DNA from 2 places in the Halalkalibacter sp. HAAS-P013 genome. Region 2 is predicted to be linked to the other one. Evidence: a T-box and tRNA genes for the amino acid it is inferred to sense, from the RefSeq annotation. Region 2 holds a T-box; the other holds one or more tRNA genes.

Region 1 (12,372 bases), on a different contig from region 2:
ATCGTGATAGCTTCGGTAAGGGGAACCCAGAAGGGATTGCAGCCTCTGAAGGAGCGAACAATGCTGCTGTTCCTGGTTCGTTAGCTCCATTACTAGCACTTGGGATACCAGGTTCAGCTAGTGCGGCGATCTTAATTGGTGCTTTAACGATACAAGGTGTTCAGCCTGGGCCGCTCCTTTTTACTGAGTATCCAGAAATCCCATACTCGATCTTTGCTTCATTGCTGCTTTCCATTCCACTTATGTTGGCAGTTGGTCTTTTCGGGGTACGCTTATGGGTGAACGTAACGCTTATTCCAAAACGGTTGCTCGCAGTAGTCGTAGCAGGAATTTGTATACTAGGAGCTTATGCTTATAGTAATTCCATGTATTCCGTTTGGATTATGCTCATAGCAGGAATTGTAGGGTATTTATTTAGAAAGATTGGTATACCGACAACTCCAATTGTCTTAGCGATGGTATTAGGGTTTATGATGGAAGTAAACTTTAGAAGAGCGTTGGTTGTATCAGATGGCAGCTTCCTTTTCTTCCTTTCAAGGCCAATTGCGTTTGTGTTAATTGCACTTGCAGTATTAACATTGTTAGTACCAATCATTAGAAGTATTAAATCAAAGAAAAAAGAAGCAGATGACCAAAACATCTCAATGTAATAAGAGGTAATAAATAACAGAGAGGGTAATGCATCTTGGAGAAAGATATTAAGACTGATTCAGTGTTTGACCATATTTATAAAGGAATTAAAGATGGTCTTATTAAATCTGGTGAAACGTTATCAGAAAGAGGATTAGCATCTGAGTTAAATGTGAGTAGAACCCCGGTTCGCGAAGCTTTGCGAAGGTTGGAGAATTATGGATTAGTAGAGCCGGAACCGAATAAAGGTGTGAAAGTCATTTCTTTCTCAAAGGAGAAGGTAAAACAGCTTTATCAAGTACGTGAGGTATTAGAAGGATTAGGTGCAAAACTTCTTGCTGAGAAAGCGAATCCTAAAGACATAGAAAGGCTGGAAATGCTCTTAACGGAGGCTGAAAAGGCAGCGAAGAACAATGACATCGAGCTATTACGGAATATCAACTCGCAGTTTCATATCGAAATTGCTAGCAGCACAAATAACTTGTACTTAATCAATACGATGCAGACATTGCAGTCACATATTAGTGTTTGTATGGGGACATCGCTAAAGGTTACAGGAAGACCGTTGGAAAATATTGAAGAACATCACCTTATTTTGGACGCGATAAAACGAAAAGAGCCTGATTTCGCAGAAGCAGTAACAAAGTATCATGTTCGAAAATCAATGGAAAATGTATTAAAAAATTTAGAAATATAAAATTAGACATTAAAGGAGAGGTTAGTATGGTGACAAAGCAATTAGTACAAAAAGTGTTAGCGACAAAAATAGAGGATATCCCGCAAGAGGTCAGAGACCATGGTAAAAGAAGTTTTCTAAACTGGATGGGTGTAGCAATCGGTGCGGCACAACATGAATCGGTCGATATGGTTCTTGAGTTGAAAAACGATTTAAATGGCGGGGAACAAGTGTCGATTTTAGGAAGAGAAGAAAAGACGGACTTATTATTAGCGACATTGGTTAACGGCATGTCCTCTCATATTTTTGATTATGATGATACTCATCTTGATACGATTCACCACCCGAGAGGTCCAGTGGCTCCTGTGGCACTAGCGTTAGGTGAGCACTTAGGCCTCTCTGGAGAACAGGTTCTTCATGCCTTTATTCTAGGCTGTGAAGTCGAGCTTAGAATCAGTAATGCGGTCTACCCAAGTCATTATCAACTAGGCTGGCATATTACGAGTTCAGCAGGAGTGTTTGGGGCAGCGGTTGCAGCAGGAACATTACTAGAGTTGAACGAAGAAGAGATGTTACATGCGCTCGGCTTAGCGGGGACTCAATCATTTGGATTGCGTGAAATGTTTGGAACGATGACGAAACCATTCCACCCAGGAAAAGCCGCTCAAAACGGGTTGCTGGCAGCAATGCTAGCGAAAAAAGGCTTCACAAGCTCTAAGCAAGTGCTTGAAGCAAAACGCGGATTTGCCAATGTATTAGCACCAGAACATGACTTAGAAAAAGTGAATGTCAACTGGGGAGTAGATTGGGAGCTGCAGAAAAATGCGTTTAAACCGTATGCGTGCGGCATTGTCTTACATCCATCGATTGATGCGTGCATTAACTTGCGTCAACATGCGGATCCATCAGAAGTAAAGTCAATTGAAGTGAACGTAAACCCATATGTTCTTGAATTAACAGGAAAGCCAACGCCGCAAACAGGGCTAGAAGGAAAGTTTAGTATTTATCATACAGGAGCGATTGCCTTCTTAGATGGCGATGCGGGTGAAGAGCAATATTCAAATGAGAAAGTGTTAGATAGCAAGACGGTTGCATTCAGAGAAAAGATCAAACCAGTCGTCAATGAAAACATGAAAGAGGATGAAGTATACGCGAAGCTCACTCTTCATGATGGCCGCGAATTCGAAGTGAAAATTGAACACGCGACAGGAAGCATCGAAAATCCAATGACAGACGAAGCTCTGATTCGTAAATTTACGAAACTGGCAACACCAGTCATTGGAGCGGAAAATACGGAAGCACTGATCACAACACTTTACAATCTAGATCAGTTGCCAAACCTTCAAGAGGTGCTAGCAGTATCAGGCGGTCAGAAGCTAACAACTAATTAAAAAGAAAAAGGGGTGTCTCAAAGGTGACTTTAACCTTTTGAGGCACCCCTGAAGTAATGAGCATAGTAGTTGCTGGTTTCGAAACTGCTACTTGAGTTGATCCACTTATTGGTGCAAGTGTGTACGGAGCTAATGCAAGTACTGCTCTCGACTATTAAGACAAACCCTTTTCATTCTAAAAAATTAACCCAAGTAAGAAGGTGTTTGGAAAATGGAAGATCTGAGTCGAGTCAAAAAAAGTGAAGTGTTAAAGCACGTGATCATTGCGGGGGCATTCCTATTCTTAGTAGTTTCCCCCTTATTAACATTTAGTGATTCTGTGGATAGCAATATTTTCAGTGCGGGAGCTATTTTTGTTTTGGGAATTATTCTGTGGATTACGAATGTGATCCCATCTTCACTAACCGCTGTTCTTCTGATTGTACTGTTCTCAGTATTTGACGTTTTGACATTTGAAGAGGCTGCCAGTGGGTTAGGGAATGAAATCATCTGGCTTGTTCTAGCGGTTTTATTTATGGGGATTGCTGTTGAGAAGACTGGGCTTGATAAACGAATTGCCTATTCACTGCTTGCGTTATCTAAGGGGAACGTAAAAGCTACTTTATTTAACTTAATTATGTCTGCATTCGTGCTGACATTTCTTATCCCCAATGCAGTAGGGAGACTAGCTGTTCTATTGCCAATAGGTAAAGGGATCATTCGTAGTATGGAAAAAGAGGGAGGAGAGAACATAGGTAAATCAATCATGTTAATCGTTACCTATTCTCCTTATGTTACAACGGTTGCTTTATTAACGGGGGCTAGTGGCTCCATTTATGCAACGGGACTATTTGAGACGATGCTTGGGCACAGTTGGAACTATTTGCAATGGATGATTATTATGGTTCCGATGATTTTTGTTGTTTTGATAGCGCTCTGGCTCATTGTCTTATTCCTATTTCCGTCACGCACGTCACAAATTAGTGATAGTCAGGAGTATTTTGAACAGGAAAGAAAGGGAATGGGTCCTATATCAACTAGTGAAAAAAAATTACTCTCGCTGTATGTTCTATTAATCTTTTTGTGGATAACTAGAGATTACCACCATCTATCGATCTCTCTATCGGCTGTGATCGTGTTAGTTCTTATGTTTTTACCTGGAATAAAATTACTTGAATGGAAGGAAAGTCTAAAGAAAGTCGATTGGGGTGTTCCCATTTTATTTGCGGCGGGATTTGCGATTGCGAATGCCTTTGAAAAAAGTGGGATTGTTTACTTGTTATCGGATGTTGCAGTAAAGTTTTTACAGGATTTCTCCATCTTTATTTTAGCCCTATCGATTATGTTAATTTTTGTTGTGATCAGACTTTGTTTTACTAACTTTAATGCAATGGTTGCGACCTTAATGCCGGTAGCTATTTCATTTGCTATTACGACTCCTTACAACCCTTTATGGATTGGGATGATTAGTTTAATAGCAAGCAGTACCGCTTATTTGATTCCTACTCAAGCAATAGGAAGTATGATGACATTCACCTTGGGGTACTACAACAATAGGGATATGTTTAAAGCGGGTGGCTTGTTAACAATTAGTATTATTTTGATTGCTCTGCTATTTTCCTTTTTTTACTGGCCGTTCGTTGGCTTAGATATTTATTAGCTGAAAGGACCACGTACGATTTACGTACGTGGTTTCTTACTGTTATCTCTGATTGGCTTGATGAAACTTTGCGAGCTTTCTTCAAGCGCTTTTATGGCTACTTTTCCGGCATTTAGAATATGTTGTTTAGCTTTTATCTCGGCCAATTCTGAGTCTTTTTGTTCAATCGCATTAATAATCTCTATGTGCTCTTTGATTGTATCCTCAGGACGAAGGGGCACTGCTAAAGAAGTAGAGCGAGCTAGAATAATTCTATATTTCAAACGTTGAAGGGTTTCCTTAACAAACTGATTATCACTGATCTCTACGATCGTATTATGAAGTTCATCATTAATATGAACCAATTCACGAATGTTATCGTCTTCCATTGCTTTGTAAGAATCATCTAATATATCTCTAAGTTTCTTTATCCCTTCCTTCGTTATGTTTTCTGCAGCCTTTCTTGCTGCGAGTCCTTCCATTACTTCTCTTACTTCAACTAAGTCAGTAATTGATTTGACGTTTAGTCGAGGTACAAGAATACCTTTATACGCTTGATTTTCCAGAAGTCCTTCCATGACAAGTCTATTTAATGCTTCTCTTACAGGAGTTCTGCTAACCTCAAGTGATTCGCATAGCTCTCTTTCTATGACTCTTTGACCGGGTTTGAACTCACCATTCAGTAGTGCCTTTTTCACTCTTTCATATACAGCAATTTGAATCGTTTCTTTTTGTGATGTCATCGCACTCACCTTTTGTATGCTATTTATTCATTACACTTTTGTAGAACAATTTGTGTTAATTATAAAAATCTAACTTTTTTTAGTCAACAAAGATTTTGAAGGCAATTAGTTTTTCTGATTTTTTAGCAAATCCAGTTGACTTCCAATTGCAATATTGTATACAATATAAACATACATTATTGTAATTCGTATTTCAACTATTCGTACATAGGAGGAGAGGATAATATGGTGACAAAACAATTAGTTCAAAACGTGTTAGCGACAAAAATTGAGGATATCCCGCAAGAGGTCAGAGACCATGGTAAAAGAAGTTTTCTAAACTGGATGGGTGTAGCAATCGGTGCGGCACAACACGAATCGGTCGATATGGTTCTTGAGTTGAAAAATGATTTAAACGGCGGGGAACAAGTGTCGATTTTAGGAAGAGAAGAAAAGACGGACTTATTATTAGCGACATTGGTTAACGGCATGTCCTCTCATATCTTTGATTATGATGATACTCATCTTGATACGATTCACCACCCAAGCGGTCCAGTGGCCCCTGTGGCGCTAGCGTTAGGTGAGCACTTAGGCCTCTCCGGAGAACAAGTTCTACATGCCTTTATTCTAGGTTGTGAAGTTGAGCTTCGAATCAGTAATGCGGTCTACCCAAGTCATTATCAATTAGGCTGGCATATTACGAGTTCAGCAGGAGTGTTTGGGGCAGCGGTTGCAGCAGGAACATTATTAGAGTTGAACGAAGAAGAAATGTTACATGCGCTCGGGTTAGCGGGGACCCAATCATTTGGATTGCGTGAAATGTTTGGAACGATGACGAAACCATTCCACCCAGGAAAAGCCGCTCAAAACGGCTTACTAGCGGCGATGCTAGCGAAGAAAGGCTTCACAAGCTCTAAGCAAGTGCTGGAGGCAAAACGTGGATTTGCCAATGTGTTAGCACCAGAACATGACTTAGAAAAAGTGAATGTCAACTGGGGAGTAGATTGGGAGCTGCAGAAAAATGCGTTTAAACCGTATGCGTGCGGAATTGTCTTACATCCATCGATTGATGCGTGCATTAACTTGCGTCAACATGCGGATCCATCAGAAGTAAAGTCAATTGAAGTGAACGTAAACCCATATGTTCTTGAATTAACAGGAAAGCCAACGCCGCAAACAGGGCTAGAAGGAAAGTTTAGTATTTATCATACAGGAGCGATTGCCTTCTTAGATGGCGATGCGGGTGAAGAGCAATATTCAAATGAGAAAGTGTTAGATAGCAAGACGGTTGCATTCAGAGAAAAGATCAAACCAGTCGTCAATGAAAGCATGAAAGAGGATGAAGTATACGCGAAGCTCACTCTTCATGATGGCCGCGAATTCGAAGTGAAAATTGAACACGCAACAGGAAGCATCGAAAATCCAATGACAGACGAAGCGTTGGTTCGTAAATTTACGAATCTAGCGACACCAATTATTGGAGCAGAAAATACAGAAGCACTAATCACAACGCTTTACAACTTAGATCAACTACCAAACCTTCAAGAAGTATTATCGGTATCAGGCGGTCAGACAGTGAAACTTTAAGTTTTGGGACATAGGGGACAGGTCCCTCGTCCCAAAATGAACATTTTACTATTAAAAAAGGTGGATAACCCTCTATTTATACAGAGGGTTATCCACCTTTTGTGAGATATACACAGCTGGCTGATGAAATTATTCGTGTCAATATATAGATATCCACATCTAATTCATGTTCGACAGAAGGGAAATGGGACGAGGAACCTGTCCCCCCGTCCCATTTTCTTAATTCCGTATTTTAAACGCGGCATTGATTTGACCGCGAAGCATTTTGTTTCTTGTTTCTTTTTTGCTTTGTGATTTCTTCTCGGCCTTGCGTATTTCAAACGTTCCTAGGCCATCTTCCATTTTGTTAGCAATGTCTACTAGTCTCTCAACATCATTAAAAGAATACTTACGAGTCCTACCATTCGTACGAACAGGAAAAACGAGTTTCCTTTCTTCGTAATAACGAATTTGCCTTTCTGATAGTCCCGTCAACTCACTAACAATCCCGATTGTGATGACTTTATGTTCTTTGTATGATGACACCTGCTTCACCCCTTTTGTTAAGTCAGAAGCATCATATAGCACTCCTTATTATTCTAACACACTATATTTAGTAGGTGGAGAAAAGATATAGGGTGAGGAGGGAAGATATTCCTGCTGATCGTGCATTTGATTTTACGTTAGATTTTCCACTTTATTTTGTGCTAGATGAATTTGGTAAATCTGCTCCTTTAACAAAGGCAATTTCAATTCGACTTGTTTTTTTATTGTGTCATCTAGTGGCAATTTCTCGATGCTTTCATAGCTAAAATAAAGCGGTTTATGAATTTGATCTAACAAGGAAGCTTGCTTTTCTTTTCCAAAAGAAAGGATGAATTCTTGTTGTTTTGGTGTTAAGGCGTGTAATGCGGCCTCTCTTTTCTTTGCAAGTCTCCATTCTTCTATCATTTGTTTCTGTCTTTCGAGTAAAGGGAGGTTTAGTTGGATTTGTCGTTGTAAGGTTTCATTGAAATCTGATAGATCTTCTATATACAAGAAGCTTTCTGCAAACCCGTCCTCAGTGGAAAGAAGTAATTCTCTTCGGTCTTCCTGGTTTAGCTTTGATACAAATTGTTGTTGTTCGATCGTTAGCCGTTGAAATAAAGAGGCTAATTTTCTTTCTTCCTCGTATCTTATATGGATCCGCTCGACTTGGTTAATCTGGTTATCGGATAGAGGAAGACCTAGTTCATATTGGGCGATTAGATCTTGAGGGAGAGGCAAATGCATGTACGCATGTAAAGGATAAAATAAATCTTTCTTGTACTTAATGAGTATCTCATCTCTTTCAAGATCAATTGAATACATTCCTTTTTTGACATCTTTAATGACAGATGAAGGGAGGGAGAGGTAGTTTTCAAAACAATTTTCTCCTAAATAGCGTACTGCGCCTTGGGATTTATTTCGAATGATATATTGAAAGCGAAGTGCTTGTCCACAATCACATTTATGGGGTCGCTTTTGGTATCCCCCATCTTTAATATCGACTAAGATCCAATCATCGAGTTTCTCCTCAATCTCTTGATCACTCATTTTTTCGTTAATGTCGATTCCTTTGTAATTTGCTAGAGTTTGCAGCCAGCGACTCTTTTTTTTGAGTTTTGTGCGATGCTGTAGGTAGTAGATTTGCTCTTCGTTTAATGTGCTCATTACCGTTTCTATTTCTTTTTTAGAGAGCAGGACCATGAATGAAGCACCTCCACGTATTCTATTATTTTAGTAATAGATATGCTTGAGGGGAGAGGGGTATGATAGAGAATTTGATCGAGTTCGCTATGGTGAGGGGGCAGTTTGTGGGTTAGTTAAAAATAAAAACTGAACAATTTATCGAGAAAAAGTGGATAACTATGACTTTATGCAGTGGGTTTTCCACATTACGGTAGATATCCACATTAATTTCGGTGTTTTTTTAAAAAGAAAATATGTAGTTAATCAAACTAAAGCAGTTGGGGTGTCCCAACTGCTTACTTAATGAGTTCTACAATACCAAATAAGCAAAGCTTAATGCTTTAGTCTTTTATGATTTAAAGGTTCGAAATCAAAATCAAATTTTTGAACATAGTTGCAATGTGAACAAGCTCTGCCTAATTGTTTGTTCGTAACAGGGTCTTTATAATAAACCTCTTCAAGACTGCATACAGGACACTCAATAATATGTAGGATTTCTCTTTTGCCTAAAACAACATCGAGTAATAGATTAAAGTGCATCATGTACACCCTTTCTGTGCTTTTTTGTAACTGTAACAGATGGAGGGAGAGAATGAACTCGAAGTGTGTTGTGGAGAAGTGTTTTTTGTGCGACATAAAGTGAGGGGAAGTAAGGAGTTTAGGGGGATTTCACTTTTATCAGCATCTCTATCTGTGGTAAAAAAGGTTTAGAAACACAAGTAGACTAAGGGCAAAAGAACCAAATGGCAACAAATAATTAACGGGAATTAGTGTTGAGTATTGTATAAATTCGACTGGTTATGACGGGTTAGTAGAAATTTACTACACAATTATATATTTTCACTAGTATGATAAATGCATTTTTATAAATAGCGTTTAGTAATAGAAGGAGTAAAGGATCGATTGTTTTGACATCCGCGCACATTGTATTGCGAGCGTGTATTAGACAGCGCATGCCCCTGCGGTTGTTACGTTTTTTCGGTAAAAGGGGCGACTGTTCAATTGAAAAATACCGGTGAATTTCACAGATAAACCGTCCCTTTTATTCAATTCAATTTTTAAAAATAAATGGGAAGTATACTAAATATAGTTGTTTTGCCTATTTATAATTGAATCTATTAGAATAATAATATTTACTGCAGTGATAAATTACTGTTATTATACAAAGGTTATGGGTGTTTGTAATGGGGGGATTTTGGCGAAAGAGGTTTATTTTTCATTGTTGCCAACCATTGCGGTAGGAGCTAAAGAAGTAAGGTACCAGCGGGGGATTAGAAAAGAGATATAGTAGCCTGAAGATAAGAAAAAATAGATTTGTGTTAAAGTTTTTTAGAAAAAGTACTTGTTTTTATTAAAATACTATGATAATTTTATAAACCTAAGCGAAAAACTTCTGGGGCCTTAGCTCAGCTGGGAGAGCGCCTGCCTTGCACGCAGGAGGTCAGCGGTTCGATCCCGCTAGGCTCCACCAGATATACGGAGGAATACCCAAGTCCGGCTGAAGGGATCGGTCTTGAAAACCGACAGGCGGGTTAAACCGCGCGGGGGTTCGAATCCCTCTTCCTCCGCCATTGTTATATACGGATAGTATTCTTTTGATTTTGGAGGGGTAGCGAAGTGGCTAAACGCGGCGGACTGTAAATCCGCTCCCTCAGGGTTCGGCGGTTCGAATCCGTCCCCCTCCACCATTTTTTTTGATAGAGTTGTCTCATATTAATATACAATAAGTCCGGCCGGGGTGGTGGAATTGGCAGACACACAGGACTTAAAATCCTGCGATAGGTGACTATCGTGCCGGTTCAAGTCCGGCCCTCGGCACCAAATAATTGAGCGCCCTTAGCTCAGCTGGATAGAGTGTTTGACTACGAATCAAAAGGTCGGGAGTTCGAATCTCTCAGGGCGCGCCATTCTATCTAAATGAAAGCGGGAAGTGGCTCAGCTTGGTAGAGCACCTGGTTTGGGACCAGGGGGTCGCAGGTTCAAATCCTGTCTTCCCGACCATTTAATATAATAGATAATAGAATATGCGGGTGTAGTTTAGTGGTAAAACCTCAGCCACGAGCAAACCATCTGCCGAATAAGCTGCGAGTTGTCTCGACGCATTTGCTTCTAAGAGTTACTAGAAGAGGAAGAGACATGACAGTGCGTTATGAAAATTTGTGATATATATTGATTTTATATGCGGGTGTAGTTTAGTGGTAAAACCTCAGCCTTCCAAGCTGATGATGTGAGTTCGATTCTCATCACCCGCTCTTACTAAATTACTGTGGGCCTGTAGCTCAGCTGGTTAGAGCGCACGCCTGATAAGCGTGAGGTCGGTGGTTCGAGTCCACTCAGGCCCATTTCATTCCACAGTAGCTCAGTGGTAGAGCTATCGGCTGTTAACCGATCGGTCGTAGGTTCGAGTCCTACCTGTGGAGCCACTTAGATTGGCCCGTTGGTCAAGCGGTTAAGACACCGCCCTTTCACGGCGGTAACACGGGTTCGAATCCCGTACGGGTCACCAACACAAAACCGGAGGATTAGCTCAGCTGGGAGAGCACCTGCCTTACAAGCAGGGGGTCGGCGGTTCGATCCCGTCATCCTCCACCATAACTTTTCTATTGTGTAACGACGCGGGGTAGAGCATACAGCGAAACATCGTCGAATAAGCATCGACATGTCTTGACGCATACACATCAAAGTTTTGCTAGAAGAGGAAAAGACGTCATCTTTGAACAACGTCATCCGAATACTATATAACGACGCGGGGTGGAGCAGTCTGGTAGCTCGTCGGGCTCATAACCCGAAGGTCGGCGGTTCAAATCCGTTCCCCGCAATACCATTGGTCCGGTAGTTCAGTTGGTTAGAATGCCTGCCTGTCACGCAGGAGGTCGCGGGTTCGAGTCCCGTCCGGACCGCCATTTAATTATATTTTGTTTTGGCTCAGTAGCTCAGTCGGTAGAGCAATGGACTGAAAATCCATGTGTCGGCGGTTCGATTCCGTCCTGAGCCACCATTTATACACGAATCTAGTCAATTGGTAGAAAACTGACTGTGAGCAAATCTACATTAGAACTAACAGTGAAATGTTACTTCTAAATAAATGATAAATACTTCGTGGAATAACAGCAAGAGCCATTAGCTCAGTTACGAGCAAATCTACTTGAGGTAACTTCGAGTTGTTCTGACGCAGTGAGCTGCGAAGCTAAACTAGCAGAGGAAAGAACAGGTAAGACCACGGAGAGATTCATCGTCCGTAAGCAACATGAAACACTTCTATGAAAAAACAGCAAGAGCCATTAGCTCAGTTGGTAGAGCATCTGACTTTTAATCAGAGGGTCGAAGGTTCGAGTCCTTCATGGCTCACCATTTAAGATGTTTTAAAAAACATCAACTATGCGGGTGTGGCGGAATTGGCAGACGCGCTAGACTTAGGATCTAGTGTCTTATGACGTGGGGGTTCGACTCCCTTCACCCGCACCATTCATTGCTACACAAACTTTTTTAAAAAAGGGTTGCGTGTAATCAATGGATGTGATATATTATTACTTGTCGCTGCGAAAGAGTAGCGGAATTGCTTTAAAAAAGTTGTTGCGTGGGACTTGTTAGTGTGATACAATATTTTTTGTCGCTGATGAGTTGGGCGAACAAGTAGTTCTTTGAAAACTGAACAAAAGCCAAGCGAAATAGAGATACATGATATCTCGTCAATTTTTATCATTGTTTTAACAAAAACGATGAAGTATCGTTAGCGATACATTTTGAGCTTAATCAAACACTTTTATGGAGAGTTTGATCCTGGCTCAGGACGAACGCTGGCGGCGTGCCTAATACATGCAAGTCGAGCGGACTTCATAAGAGCTTGCTCTTATGAAGTTAGCGGCGGACGGGTGAGTAACACGTGGGCAACCTGCCCTGTAGATCGGGATAACACCGAGAAATCGGTGCTAATACCGGGTAATAGAGTGAACACGCATGCGTTTACTCTCAAAGATGGCCTCGGCTATCACTACAGGATGGGCCCGCGGCGCATTAGCTAGTTGGTAAGGTAACGGCTTACCAAGGCGACGATGCGTA
Region 2 (12,372 bases):
TGCCTTATGTTCTGGACTATTAATAACAACTCCATCTAATTCCTTTAACTGTGTAATCAAATAATGACGTAATTGTTCGAGTTCTTTTCGTTTGTTATCTTGTTCAAACGATAATCGTAATGCTTTTGCCATTGCGACAATCCCTGCTACATTTTCCGTACCCGCTCTAAGGCGGCTTTCTTGCGCTCCGCCATGGAAGAGAGCATCAATTCTCAATCCTTCTCTAACAAATAAAAAGCCATTTCCCTTTAGTCCATGAAATTTATGAGCAGAAAACGTACATAAGTCTATTCCAGATTTACACAATTCTAAAGGGACTTTCGTGACCCCTTGAACATGATCAACATGGAAAAGAATTTGAGGGTAACTTTTTAGCTGCTGACCGATTTCTTCAATAGGTAAGATCGTTCCTGTCTCATTGTTTACATGAATCATTGAAACAAGGATTGTATCTGAACGAATTTCTTTTTTAATTTGTTCTAGATATACGCTACCATCTTGATCAACTGGTAAATACGTTACGTCAAATCCTTCTTTTTCAAGCTGGAGAAACGCCTCATTAGCTGATGCATGTTCGACTTGAGTTGTAATTATGTGCTTTCCTCGATTTTTTTTTGCTTGAGCAGTCCCTTTTATTGCTATATTATTTCCTTCTGTTCCACCAGAAGTGAATATGATTTCATTAGCTCCTACACCAAGTAGTTGGGCAATACGGTTTCTAGATTCACCAATTAACCCTTCTGCCTGCATACCGAGAGTGTGAAGGGAAGATGGATTTCCAAAGTAGGTCGATGCAACTTTCGCATACGTTTCAACCACTTCCTGAAACGGTTTAGTTGTTGCACTATTATCTAAGTAAATCATCATTTACTCCCCCTATACCTCATTTTTTATTTTACGCATCCATATATGTTAGCATAAAATCTTTAAATAACAAGGTGCATTATCAATATTGCCAGTTATTCACATGATAGTACGAAAAAGCACCGATTTTAAAAAAAGGTGAGAGTGACTGAATAAAAAAGCTAGCTCCGACACTTTTTGTCGGAGCTAGCTTATAAACTATACGGGCATATACCCTTTGACAACATCCAATACATTTGGCTCATATTTCTCAATGACCGAGACAGCACAGTTTAAAGCCTCTTCATATTCATATTGCCTAAACAACAATTCAGCCTCCAACAAGCCTGCAGCAACATCTTCTGATCGACTTCGATAGCGATTGCCGTATTGGATGACTTTTTCTGCTAAATCAGCGACCTCTACCATCTCAATGACCATCTCTTGATTCTTTTTAACAATCGATGCTGCTTCTTCAACTAACACTGTCACCCTGCCTAACTCAAGCGGTACTTGAGTTAATTGATCAGTTGCACGAACTAACGTTTCATCAGCACTTTCTAAATGATCTAATGCATGTTGTGGCATTCCTGGAATATTACTCTTTTTTAGAACACGATACGTTTCCATCATGATGTCTTGAAGAGACTGTAGGGTCTCCTTAGCCGTTCGTTCATCTTCTCTTAGAGCAAACAACGTTTCTTTCTCTGTTTCAATTTCTTCAGTAAGCTTGTTCATTTCATTTTGCCATACATCTACCATTTCTCGAATCGATGTATAAGTCTGCTTTTGATGCTCTGCTAAATCCGTTAAAACATATAGCTGGTTCGTTAAATCATGAACATTGTCTTTAATTTGTTTTTGAGCACTCAGCTGTTGTTTAGATACAAAATAGCTTTTTTGTACATCTGTTGTCTCGTTATACAACGCCTCGACTTTTTGTTCGCTTTCTTCTATTTGAGTTTTCAATTGCTCTAGTTGGTCAAAAACATACTGTTTCGATTCAACCTCAAACTCTAATGTATCATAAAGTTGTTCAATTTTATTTGAGAGTTCAAAAAGCCTTTCCTCGGCTCCATCACATTTTAAAACAACTAAGTCCTCTTTAACTTTATCAAGTTCTTGTTCCATTTGCTCTAGTCTTGAATGTAGTGAAAATGGCTCTAGCTGATAGCCAGCTGACTCCATTTCTTCCATCCCATCTCTTATTTCTTTCATTTCAGCCGGAATTCTTGTTTCAACCTGCACAAGGAGCTTAGGGTACTGCTCTATTAATTTTTCTAAATGAGTAACTATTTCATTAGCGGAAACAAGGTGTTCTCTAGCTTTTAAGTAACTACCATCAGCCGTTGCCTGATCAAACATTTCAAGCTGTTCGTTAATTTGGTCCATTTTCTCATCAAACGACGCAAGACCAGGACCCAAAGATCCACGCTTCTTCGTAATCGTTGAAAAAAGGTCTTTATAAGCTGTACGCACTTCATCAATTTCACTTCTATTTTGCTCTTCACTTTGAACAAGGCTTCTGACATCATCTAATAAGGTCTTTATTTGTTCTTCGATGCTAACGAGACGCTTTTCTGTTAGCTCTAACAGCTGTTTGGCTTTATTAAAACGGCTTTTTCCAGCAAGATCCTCTATATCAAATAACTTCTCTTCAATATCTGGCAAGATCCCCCCAACAATTTCGTCCCATTCATTGCGCCATGTTTCAAATTTTTCTTCTGTCTGACCTGACATATGTAAATGTTTTACTTTGCCAATTTCATCAGGAATATCTCGATTTAATATACCATTTTTCCATTCCTCTAATCGGTCTACTTCCTTATACACACGCTTTCGTATAACGGAACTAACAATTATAAAAATAGCAACAATGGCTATAACAATGTATATTAAGTAATAAAACATAGGAGGACTCCCTTCTTTTGCTCAGTAGTCTTTACATTTCAATATAGCTTCTTGTTGTTTCTGCAAATAAAACAAAAATCCTCTATTTTTGACAAATTTGTCTAAAATTTTTACGATTTTGATAGTTTCTATGATACCATGAAATAGCTAGTTTGTATCCATTTTATAAGTTCAAATATGTAAAATAAAAAACAAAACGAGAGAAATTCACTTTTCATTCTCATTAGTAAGGAGAGAAATGAATGATACATGATGGTCACGTTCACAGTCCTTATTGTCCTCATGGTACGAAAGATTCGTTTGAGAAGTATTGTGAGTTGGCAATTCAAAAAAATATCAAAGGAATTACTTTCACAGAGCATGCTCCTCTCCCTCCTTCTTTTCAAGATCCAACTCCCTTAAAAGATAGTGGGATGAATCCAGAAGATTTGCAAGACTATTTTAGGGAAATTCAAGCACTAAAACGGTATTACAATAGACATCTTACTATTTATGCTGGATTAGAAATTGATTATATTGAAGGTTATGAAAAAGAAACATCGAACTTTCTAAATGAAATTGGTCCGCTTTTAGATGACAGTATTTTATCCGTCCATTTTTTAAAAATTGATGAGAATTACCTTTGTATTGATTACAGCCCTGATGTTTTTTCAGATGCCATTAAACAATTAGGATCAACGGAATCAGTTCATAAGCTTTATTACCAATCGGTTACTAAGTCAATCGAAATGGACTTAGGTCCTTTTAAACCTAAGCGCATTGGTCATATAACACTAGCTAGAAAATTCATTCAGAAATTCCCAGTAGCCAGTAACTTCTCCGAAGAAACTAATTTAATTCTGCATCAAATCAAGAAAAAAGGGTATGAGCTCGATTATAATGGCGCGGGTTATACCAAACCATTATGTAAGGAGCCCTACCCTAATGAACTTATTATAAAAAAGGCCATCGATCTTGCTATCCCACTTGTATATGGATCAGACGCACATCAAGCGAAGGGATTAATGTCAGGAATCGACCAACTTTATCCAAAAGCATGTTTTACGAGACCCTAATCCTTATTATGAAATAGACCTTGGCAGTAAATACGTAGTCGTAGTTGTATACTCTTGCTGACTCTTGCATAGCCAAAGATCAATCCAATGTCTAATATGCTTCATATATCTTTCAATAAAGTACGGTTCTGTTGTTGTAATCTGGTAGAGCTCGCTTAAGTAATGGGGAGATTGGAAAGGCATAATAATCATCGTTCGTAGATGAATAACCGCAAAGTCAAGTGGTTGCTTCCGAAATTCTCCCCTTCTCATACCAGAGCGAATAAGCTCTTCTAAGTCATGTTTTTCTTTTCTTAAATATGTCGTCATAAGTTCACGCACTAAAACTGAATCCATAGTCATTTCACGATGAACCATACGAGCGACAAAATGATTTTCAGATTGATATTGAAGAAGTGCTTTTATTAGTGAAAGTAACTGTTCTTTTGTAGAATTAAGTGATTTCTCTAGTTCGTTTTTTATTATTTGAAGATGTCCTTCAAGAAATTGAGTCATCAGCTCTTCATAGAGGCCTTTTTTTCCACCAAAATGATAGGAGACAAGGGCAACATTGACGTTAGCCTTACTAGCGATATCTCGAACCGAGGTACCATCAAAACCTTGAGTATGAAAAAGTCGAACAGCAGCATCAATTATTCTATCTTTTTTTGTTTCCTTCATAAGTGGTAGCCCTCCTTGTATATCCTTCCTCTTAAAATTTTCGTGCTAGTAATCCATTTTCCTCTATGAATCGCTCGACAAAAATCATTGACTTTTCAACAAAATTCTTGCTTTATCCAATCATTTTCGTCTCTACGTCCCCCTCTTGGTTTTCTTTTGAGTATCCTTTATAAATAATTTCATGTAAAATGTCACAATAGAATTTATAAAAAGAAAGGTAGGATGGACATGTTCGCAAAAGAAGTATATAAAGGTACGTTGGAAGAACAATATATGACGCTTTCAAAGCAGCTAGATGCTTTATTAACTGGTGAGAAAGATCTTATCGCCAATCTAGCAAATGCAAGTGCACTACTAGCTCAATTTCTAGACGAGGTGAATTGGGTAGGGTTTTATTTATTGAAGAAGGAAGGCTTAGTATTAGGACCGTTTCAAGGTTTACCTGCGTGTGTACGAATCCCAGTAGGAAAAGGAGTGTGCGGAACAGCTGTAGAAAAAAATGAAACGATGCTAGTTCAGGATGTTCATCAATTCCCTGGCCATATCGCATGTGATGCAGCGTCTCGTTCAGAAATTGTTATCCCAATACGTCAAAACAATTCACTAGTTGCCATCTTAGACATTGACAGCCCTCTTCTAGCAAGGTTTACAGAAGAAGACCAACGTTATTTAGAGGAATTTGTAGCAGTTCTTGAAAAACATATCGTTTTATAAATAAGAAATGAGGTTGTCTCATTAGCCCCATGTTAAGATGCAAAACGTTCATTCTAGAAAGTTTGCAGATCTGAAACTTGTTTTTAGACAATGTCAGGTTGACATTTAAATATAATCTTCATATAATAGAATTTGTGTGAAATAAGACAGCCACGGTAAACATACAATGTTCCTTCATTTTGTTCCTCGATGCGGCTGCATATTGACGAGGTGCATCGTGTAACTTCTAGCTGTCGAAGCGAAGATGCATGAAAGCAAAATGAACATTGTTAGAGATTACCAGCCGGTTGTTATTTTGCAACATCAAAATAACAAGGAGGAGTCAAATTATGGCTCGTTATACAGGTCCATCTTGGAAATTATCTCGTCGTTTAGGAATTTCACTAAGCGGTACGGGTAAAGAATTAGCAAAGCGTCCGTATGCTCCAGGGCAACACGGTCCAAACCAACGCAAAAAGCTTTCTGAATATGGTTTACAACTTCACGAAAAGCAAAAGCTTCGTCACATGTACGGAGTAAATGAGCGTCAATTCCGTCGCATCTTTGATGATGCTGGTAAAATGACTGGAATTCACGGTGAGAACTTCATGATTCTTCTTGAGTCTCGTCTTGATAACCTAGTTTACCGTATGGGTCTTGCGCGTACTCGTCGTGCTGCTCGTCAATTAGTTAACCACGGTCACATCTTAGTTGATGGAAGCCGCGTAGATATCCCATCTTACCGCGTTAAGCCTGGTCAAGCAATCGGTGTTCGTGAAAAGTCACGCAACCTTGATGTAATTAAGGAAGCTCTTGAAGGAAACGACTTCGTTCCAGCTTACGTAACTTTTGATGCTGATAGCTTACAAGGAACTTACAGCCGTCTGCCAGAACGTTCTGAACTTCCTGCTGAAATCACAGAAGCTCTTATCGTTGAATTCTATTCACGTTAAGATTATTAGAAAAAGTCAGTCTTGCGGGACTGACTTTTTTTCTTTTCTTAAAGAATATATAACAAGAGCAAAATGGCTTATGGATATAAAAAAAGAGACGGAAAAATCGCTTCGATTTACGTCTCTTTTTTATTGCAGTTATAAATGAGAACTTATGAAAGACTTTATCTTAATGGTAATTTGCCCTTCATTCTAGCTAAGAAGGACGTTAGCTTCTTCTTAAATCCATTAATTCTCTCATTTTTCTGATGAAGGGCTCTTCTTCTATATTTTCGTTTTATTTAGTTAGTTTCATGAATTTACGTTTTCCAACCTGAAGAATTAAACCATCTTCTATTTTTACTTGAAGTTGAACGTCTTCTACTTTTTCTTCATTGATCTTCACGCCGCCATTTTGAATCATTCTTCTCGCTTCACCTTTTGAACTCATCATCTTTAGTTCTACAAGAAGATCAACGATCCAAACAGATGTGTCGCCTTCCCATTTTGTTTCAGGAAGATCTGTTGGCAAAGAGCGCTTTTGGAAGACTGTTTGGAAGTAAGTTCTAGCCTCTTCTGCTGCTTCTTTCCCGTGATACATCTCAACGAAGAGCGCTCCTAAATTCATTTTCGCATCTCTCGGATGTACACTACCATCTGCTAAACCCGCTTCTAACTTTTCAATCTCCTCCATCGGTAAATCAGTTGCTAGCTTATAATATTTTATCATTAACTCATCAGGAATAGACATAGACTTACCAAAAATTTCATTCGGCGCTTCGTCGATGCCAATATAGTTGTTTAATGACTTAGACATCTTTCGTTCTCCATCAAGACCCTCAATTAAAGGCAATGTCAAAGCCACTTGCTTTTCTTTTCCATAAGCTTCTTGCAATGTTCTTCCCATTAATAGATTAAATTTCTGATCGGTTCCCCCAACCTCAATATCCGTATCTAATGCGACCGAATCATAACCTTGCATTAGTGGATAGAAAAATTCATGGACAGAAATAGGCTGACCTGATTTGTAACGTTTTTCAAAATCATCTCGCTCTAACATTCTAGCAACGGTCATATTCGCAGCAAGCTTTACCACATCTTCAAACTGCAATGGTTTTAACCATTCAGAATTGTAGTAAATCGTTACTTTATCCATATCTAAAATTTTTCCATATTGTTCAACATAAGTCTCTGCATTTTTCTTTACTTCTTCATCTGTTAGCTGCTTACGCGTCTCTGACTTACCTGTTGGATCACCAATTCTTCCTGTAAAATCACCGATCAACATTTGAATCTCATGTCCTAACTCTTGAAACTGACGTAATTTATGAAGTGGAACCGTATGACCAATATGAACATCTGGTGCTGATGGATCCATTCCTAATTTAATTTTTAAAGGCTTCCCTGTCGCTACAGATTTTTCAATCTTCTTTCTAAAGTCAGCTTCTGGAACAATCTCAACGACTCCACGTTGTAAATAAGCGAGTTGCCGCTCTACTTCTGCTTGCTGTTGTTCTGTTAATGTAAATTCTTTTTCCATGATCCATACCCCATTCTATTTTTTTATATAAAAAAAAGACCTCTCCCCTAAATAAGGGACGAGGTCTTCGCGTTACCACCCTTGTTGAAGAGAAAAATGCACATTTTTCTTACATGTATATTTTTTTCTTCCACTTCATTTATTTAACGGTATGACCGTTCTTTGCTTATGACAAAGAAAGCTCCTGACTGTAATTCATCCTAACCTTATGTGCTAATTCACAGCGACCATTAGCTCTCTTTTACAGGGAAGATAAGGACTACTTCGATCATTCTTCGCTTTTAAAATATATATTTTTTATGTAGTGTAGTACAACCAATAGCAATGCTTCTTTTTTACCATAACAAAACTGCATTGTCAATCCTATTTCTACCATATCGTCATTCGACACCATATGATATAATATTTACTGAAATATGGGAGGTTTGCTATGAATCATAACGAATCATCATTTATAGAGAAACTTAAAGGGTTTCCAAAAAAATTACATGAATTAAAGGTATTCCGTAAGATCGGCATTACATACCAAGTATTTTGGAACTTATTCCTTGTATTCTTACTTGTCGGATGTATGACGCTCTTTTTCGTTGGTGGTACTGCAGCTGGATATTTCGCAGCATTAGTAAAAGATGAACCATTACGAACAGCGGATGAAATGCGAACACAAATTTATGACTATGAAGAAACGAGCGTTGCCTATTTTGCTGATGATCGATATTTGGGTGAACTGCCTTCAGACATCGAGCGTTACCAAGTAGCATTAGGGGACATATCTCCACATCTTAAAAATGCCATCATTGCAACTGAAGATGAGTATTTCTACGAACACGAAGGGATTGTACCTAAGGCGATCATGCGTGCAACATTCCAAGAATTTGCTAACTCGTCCTTACAAACTGGTGGAAGTACGCTCACACAACAACTTATCAAAAATCAAATTTTAACAAGTGAAGTATCTTTCGATCGTAAAGCTACTGAAATTTTGCTCGCCATGCGTTTGGAACACTTTTTGGATAAAGACGAAATTCTTGAAGCTTATCTAAATATTGTTCCATTTGGTCGTAATTCTTCCGGCCGTCAAATTGCTGGAGTTCAAGCTGCAGCGAATGGAATATTCGGGGTAGATGCCAGTGAACTGTCGATTCCACAGGCTGCCTATATTGCAGGTTTGCCTCAAAGTCCATTTGGTTATACACCTTTTTTACCTGGTGGTGAGGTGAAAGAGAATCTTGATCCAAGTATGAACCGAATGAGAACAGTTCTTTCGAGAATGCATGAGTCTGGTTTTATTACGGAAGAAGAGTTAATGGATGCACTTGCTTATGATATTGCCGGAGACTTTACTGAAAGAACTCCTGCTCCGATTGAAAAATATCCTTATTTAACAAACGAAGTGTTAAGCCGTGCAGCTGATGTGTTAGCTGAGCAACTGTTAAATAATAGTGATCAAGAACTTGCCGAGCTTAGTACAGAAGAACTTCTTGAAGTCGAAGCAAAATATAAACAACAGGCTAGAAGTGAGTTACGAAATAATGGTTATCATATTCATACGACCATTGATGAAGATATTTATAATGCGATGCAGGATGCAGTGAAAACAGATCACCTATTTGGCCCTGAAAAAAATGGTCAACAAGAAGAAGTCGGTGCTCTATTAATTGAAAATCGCACAGGAGCCATTAAAGGCTTTGTAGGTGGACGTGAGGAAGTTTATGGAAGGGAGTTTAACCGAGCTACAGGAGCGTACAGACAGAATGGATCAACAATGAAGCCATTACTAGCATATGCTCCAGCAATGGATATCGGTGCTATTCAACCAGGTATTGTTGTACCTGATACACCTACTACTTATCCTGGTGGCGAACCATTATCAAACTTTGATAACGGTCATCAAGGATTGCTTTCGGTTAGACAATCTCTTGCTAGATCACGAAACATTCCAGCTGTTCGTTCGTTCTTAATGGTTCCACATGAGCAGTCACGCGATATCCTACAAAAATTAGGATTTAAACTTAATAGCGGTGAACCATACCCTTCTGCTCCACTCGGTTCAACAGATAACAACGTAACTGTTGAACAAAACACAAATGCGTATGCTACTTTTGCAAACGGTGGAAAGTACGTCGAATCGTATATGATTGAACGCATTGAAACAGCAGCTGGAGAGGTTATCTATGAGCATGAGCCTTCAGAAGTAGAAGTGTTCAGTCCTCAAGCTTCTTACCTTACGTTAGATATGCTTAGAGACGTATTAAAACCTGGCGGAACAGCAAGCACATTGCCAGGTAGACTAAACTTCAATGCAGATTGGGCTGGAAAAACAGGTACGACTAGTAATACGCGTGATTCCTGGTTCGTTGGTACGAATCCAAATGTAACATTAGGCGTGTGGATCGGCTATGACAGGCCAGAACCAATCTCTACTACGGTTAACGGATTACGTTACGGCCCAAGAACTCAACAAATTTGGGCGAATATTGCTAATGCCGCACATAGTAAAAATCAAGAGTTAATGGCTCCAAGTGAACGCTTTTCACGTCCTGACGGGATTGTGTCTCGTTCGATATGCAGTCTAACAGGTCTTCTTCCTTCATCAATTTGTCAACAAGCAGGCCTTGTAACGACCGATTTATTTGACGCTAGATTTGTTCCAAATCAAACGGACGATAGCTTGGAAAATGCTCGCTACGTTACGATAAATGGACAAAACTATTTAGCTCTATCAAACACACCTTCTGAATTTACACAAGAAGGCGTTATGGTGTCAGATGATTTTTCTGGTATGGGTGATATTTCTAAGTATCTACCAGATAATATGAAAAATTTAATTCCAGATAAAAAAGCTCCTGACAACGGAAATACTCCAGGTGCTGTTAGTGGAGTTAAGTTAAATAGCGAAACTCTTTCATGGTCTAAACACTCCGATAACGATATTATCGGTTATCGAATTTACAGAGCCGAAAATGAAAGTACAGATTACCGTTTCTATAATCATGTTAGAGGTAATGAATCAACCTCATTCAATGTGAATGGAAAAAACTATTCTTATTTTGTTACTGCCGTCGATGCAGCCGGCCGTGAATCTTCTGCTTCCTCTATAGTTGAAGGGAAAAATTATTCTCCAGAACCTAAGCCAGAAGTAAAAGAGGATGAGGATGAGGATGAGGATGAGGAAGAAGATAAAGACAAAAAAGATAAAGAAGATGACGATGACGATGACGATGACGATGACGATGAGGATTAATCTAGTAATGGCTGGATAACTTATTAACTGAATCTGAGAGCGTTTTGAACTGTACTCCAATTGTTAGAATTGGGGTACAGTTTTTTCAATATAGTCTTATTGAAAAATGAAACTTATTTAGTTTTTTTCCGTTCTATTATTAGTTATAAAAGGAGTGATAATATGAGCAAGTTAAAATTACTAGCTGCCATTTCATTCATAATTGGTGGAATATTTACTAGCTATCTAGTAGTAGTAGCGAATGCAACAGGATCAACTGAAAATATGGAGTTTTCTGATTCTAGCAACAAGGAAGTTGTTTCTAAAAAGAAGTTTCTTTCGTTTGCTGGAGTCATTTCAAAAGTTAAACAAGAACATGACTCCATATCTCTCAACGTTAAAGATGAAAAGGCAGAAATGATATTTCCTCTTGCAAATGAGACTCTTGTTGTATCAGCAAATACAGGAAAACGTAATCCCGAACTCATCGAAGGCCAATTTGTTGAAGTTTATTACAATTCCAACAAACCAGTACCAATGATTTATCCTCCTACAATTACACCAGATATCATTGTTGTTGGAGAAGAGTCTGACCTGCAGCAAGTAAAGCTAGATACCTTTGGTCCAAATTTAGTTAGCGAAGACGATAAACTTAAGCTACATATTAGTAGTGATACGGTTATCATTAATACTCAGGGAGAAACAATAGAGGAATTTGACATATCAGGTAATACATTACTAGTTTTTTATACAATTACAACACGAAGCATACCCGCTCAAACAACACCACATATGATTATAGTTATTGATGAATAATGTCATTCGAAAAAGCCTACACCAAATAAGTGTAGGCTTTTCTCGATTAATCTTCCATTGTTGATAAGTCCCCTGTTGGTAAGTCTAATTCCCATGCTTTTAATACACGTCTCATAATCTTACCACTACGCGTCTTCGGCAATTTTGCTCTAAACTCAATTTCACGAGGAGCCGCATGTGCTGCAAGACCTTTTTTTACAAAGTTACGAATATCTTCTTTTAGCTCATCCGTTACTTCATATCCGTCTCTTAAAGCAACAAACGCTTTAATAACCTCCCCTCTTACAGGATCTGGTTTACCGATTACACCAGCTTCTGCAACAGCAGGATGTTCGACTAACTTGCTCTCTACTTCAAATGGTCCTACTCGCTCACCTGAAGTCATAATTACATCATCAATTCGTCCTTGGAACCAGAAATAGCCATCTTCATCCATATAAGCAGAGTCTCCTGAGACGTACCAACCTTCAACTTCAAAGTAACTGTTGTATTTCTCTTCGTTCTTCCAAACAGCACGCATCATAGATGGCCAACCCTTTTTAATTGCAAGATTACCCATGCGATTAGGAGGTAGCTCATTTCCTTTATCATCAATGATTGCTGCTTTCACACCTGGAATCGGTTTACCCATTGATCCAGGACGTACGTCCATTGATGGGTAGTTACAAATAACTTGTGCCCCTGTTTCTGTCATCCACC

What was found. A T-box is a leader RNA that pairs with one kind of tRNA and senses whether it is charged. The one in region 2 lies ahead of tyrS (tyrosine--tRNA ligase), so its partner is inferred to be a tRNA-Tyr.
Region 1: it encodes a tRNA-Tyr, which carries the amino acid that the T-box ahead of tyrS (tyrosine--tRNA ligase) is inferred to sense. The anticodon was not compared.

The regions. Positions count from the first base shown of each region.
Region 1 covers NZ_JBWQTU010000023.1:43-12,414, reverse strand. Annotated here, with positions in the region: gene AC1FXP_RS21315 (tripartite tricarboxylate transporter permease) at 1-650, shown strand, start outside; gene AC1FXP_RS21310 (GntR family transcriptional regulator) at 686-1,327, shown strand; gene AC1FXP_RS21305 (MmgE/PrpD family protein) at 1,354-2,697, shown strand; gene AC1FXP_RS21300 (SLC13 family permease) at 2,909-4,336, shown strand; gene AC1FXP_RS21295 (GntR family transcriptional regulator) at 4,357-5,058, opposite strand; gene AC1FXP_RS21290 (MmgE/PrpD family protein) at 5,284-6,624, shown strand; gene AC1FXP_RS21285 (MerR family transcriptional regulator) at 6,844-7,149, opposite strand; gene AC1FXP_RS21280 (hypothetical protein) at 7,282-8,331, opposite strand; tRNA gene AC1FXP_RS21275 (tRNA-Ala) at 9,709-9,784, shown strand; tRNA gene AC1FXP_RS21270 (tRNA-Ser) at 9,792-9,884, shown strand; tRNA gene AC1FXP_RS21265 (tRNA-Tyr) at 9,917-10,001, shown strand; tRNA gene AC1FXP_RS21260 (tRNA-Leu) at 10,046-10,134, shown strand; tRNA gene AC1FXP_RS21255 (tRNA-Arg) at 10,144-10,220, shown strand; tRNA gene AC1FXP_RS21250 (tRNA-Pro) at 10,238-10,314, shown strand; tRNA gene AC1FXP_RS21245 (tRNA-Gly) at 10,495-10,565, shown strand; tRNA gene AC1FXP_RS21240 (tRNA-Ile) at 10,582-10,655, shown strand; tRNA gene AC1FXP_RS21235 (tRNA-Asn) at 10,662-10,736, shown strand; tRNA gene AC1FXP_RS21230 (tRNA-Glu) at 10,745-10,819, shown strand; tRNA gene AC1FXP_RS21225 (tRNA-Val) at 10,830-10,905, shown strand; tRNA gene AC1FXP_RS21220 (tRNA-Met) at 11,059-11,132, shown strand; tRNA gene AC1FXP_RS21215 (tRNA-Asp) at 11,140-11,216, shown strand; tRNA gene AC1FXP_RS21210 (tRNA-Phe) at 11,236-11,311, shown strand; tRNA gene AC1FXP_RS21205 (tRNA-Lys) at 11,589-11,664, shown strand; tRNA gene AC1FXP_RS21200 (tRNA-Leu) at 11,694-11,778, shown strand; partial or broken rRNA gene AC1FXP_RS21195 (16S ribosomal RNA) at 12,076-12,372, shown strand, end outside.
Region 2 covers NZ_JBWQTU010000005.1:78,774-91,145, reverse strand. Annotated here, with positions in the region: gene AC1FXP_RS08765 (cysteine desulfurase family protein) at 1-864, opposite strand, end outside; gene ezrA (septation ring formation regulator EzrA) at 1,063-2,754, opposite strand; gene hisJ (histidinol-phosphatase HisJ) at 2,997-3,809, shown strand; gene refZ (forespore capture DNA-binding protein RefZ) at 3,816-4,469, opposite strand; gene AC1FXP_RS08745 (GAF domain-containing protein) at 4,698-5,183, shown strand; gene rpsD (30S ribosomal protein S4) at 5,513-6,115, shown strand; gene tyrS (tyrosine--tRNA ligase) at 6,393-7,634, opposite strand; T-box leader at 7,686-7,919, opposite strand; gene AC1FXP_RS08730 (transglycosylase domain-containing protein) at 8,065-10,878, shown strand; gene AC1FXP_RS08725 (hypothetical protein) at 11,041-11,673, shown strand; gene acsA (acetate--CoA ligase) at 11,720-12,372, opposite strand, start outside.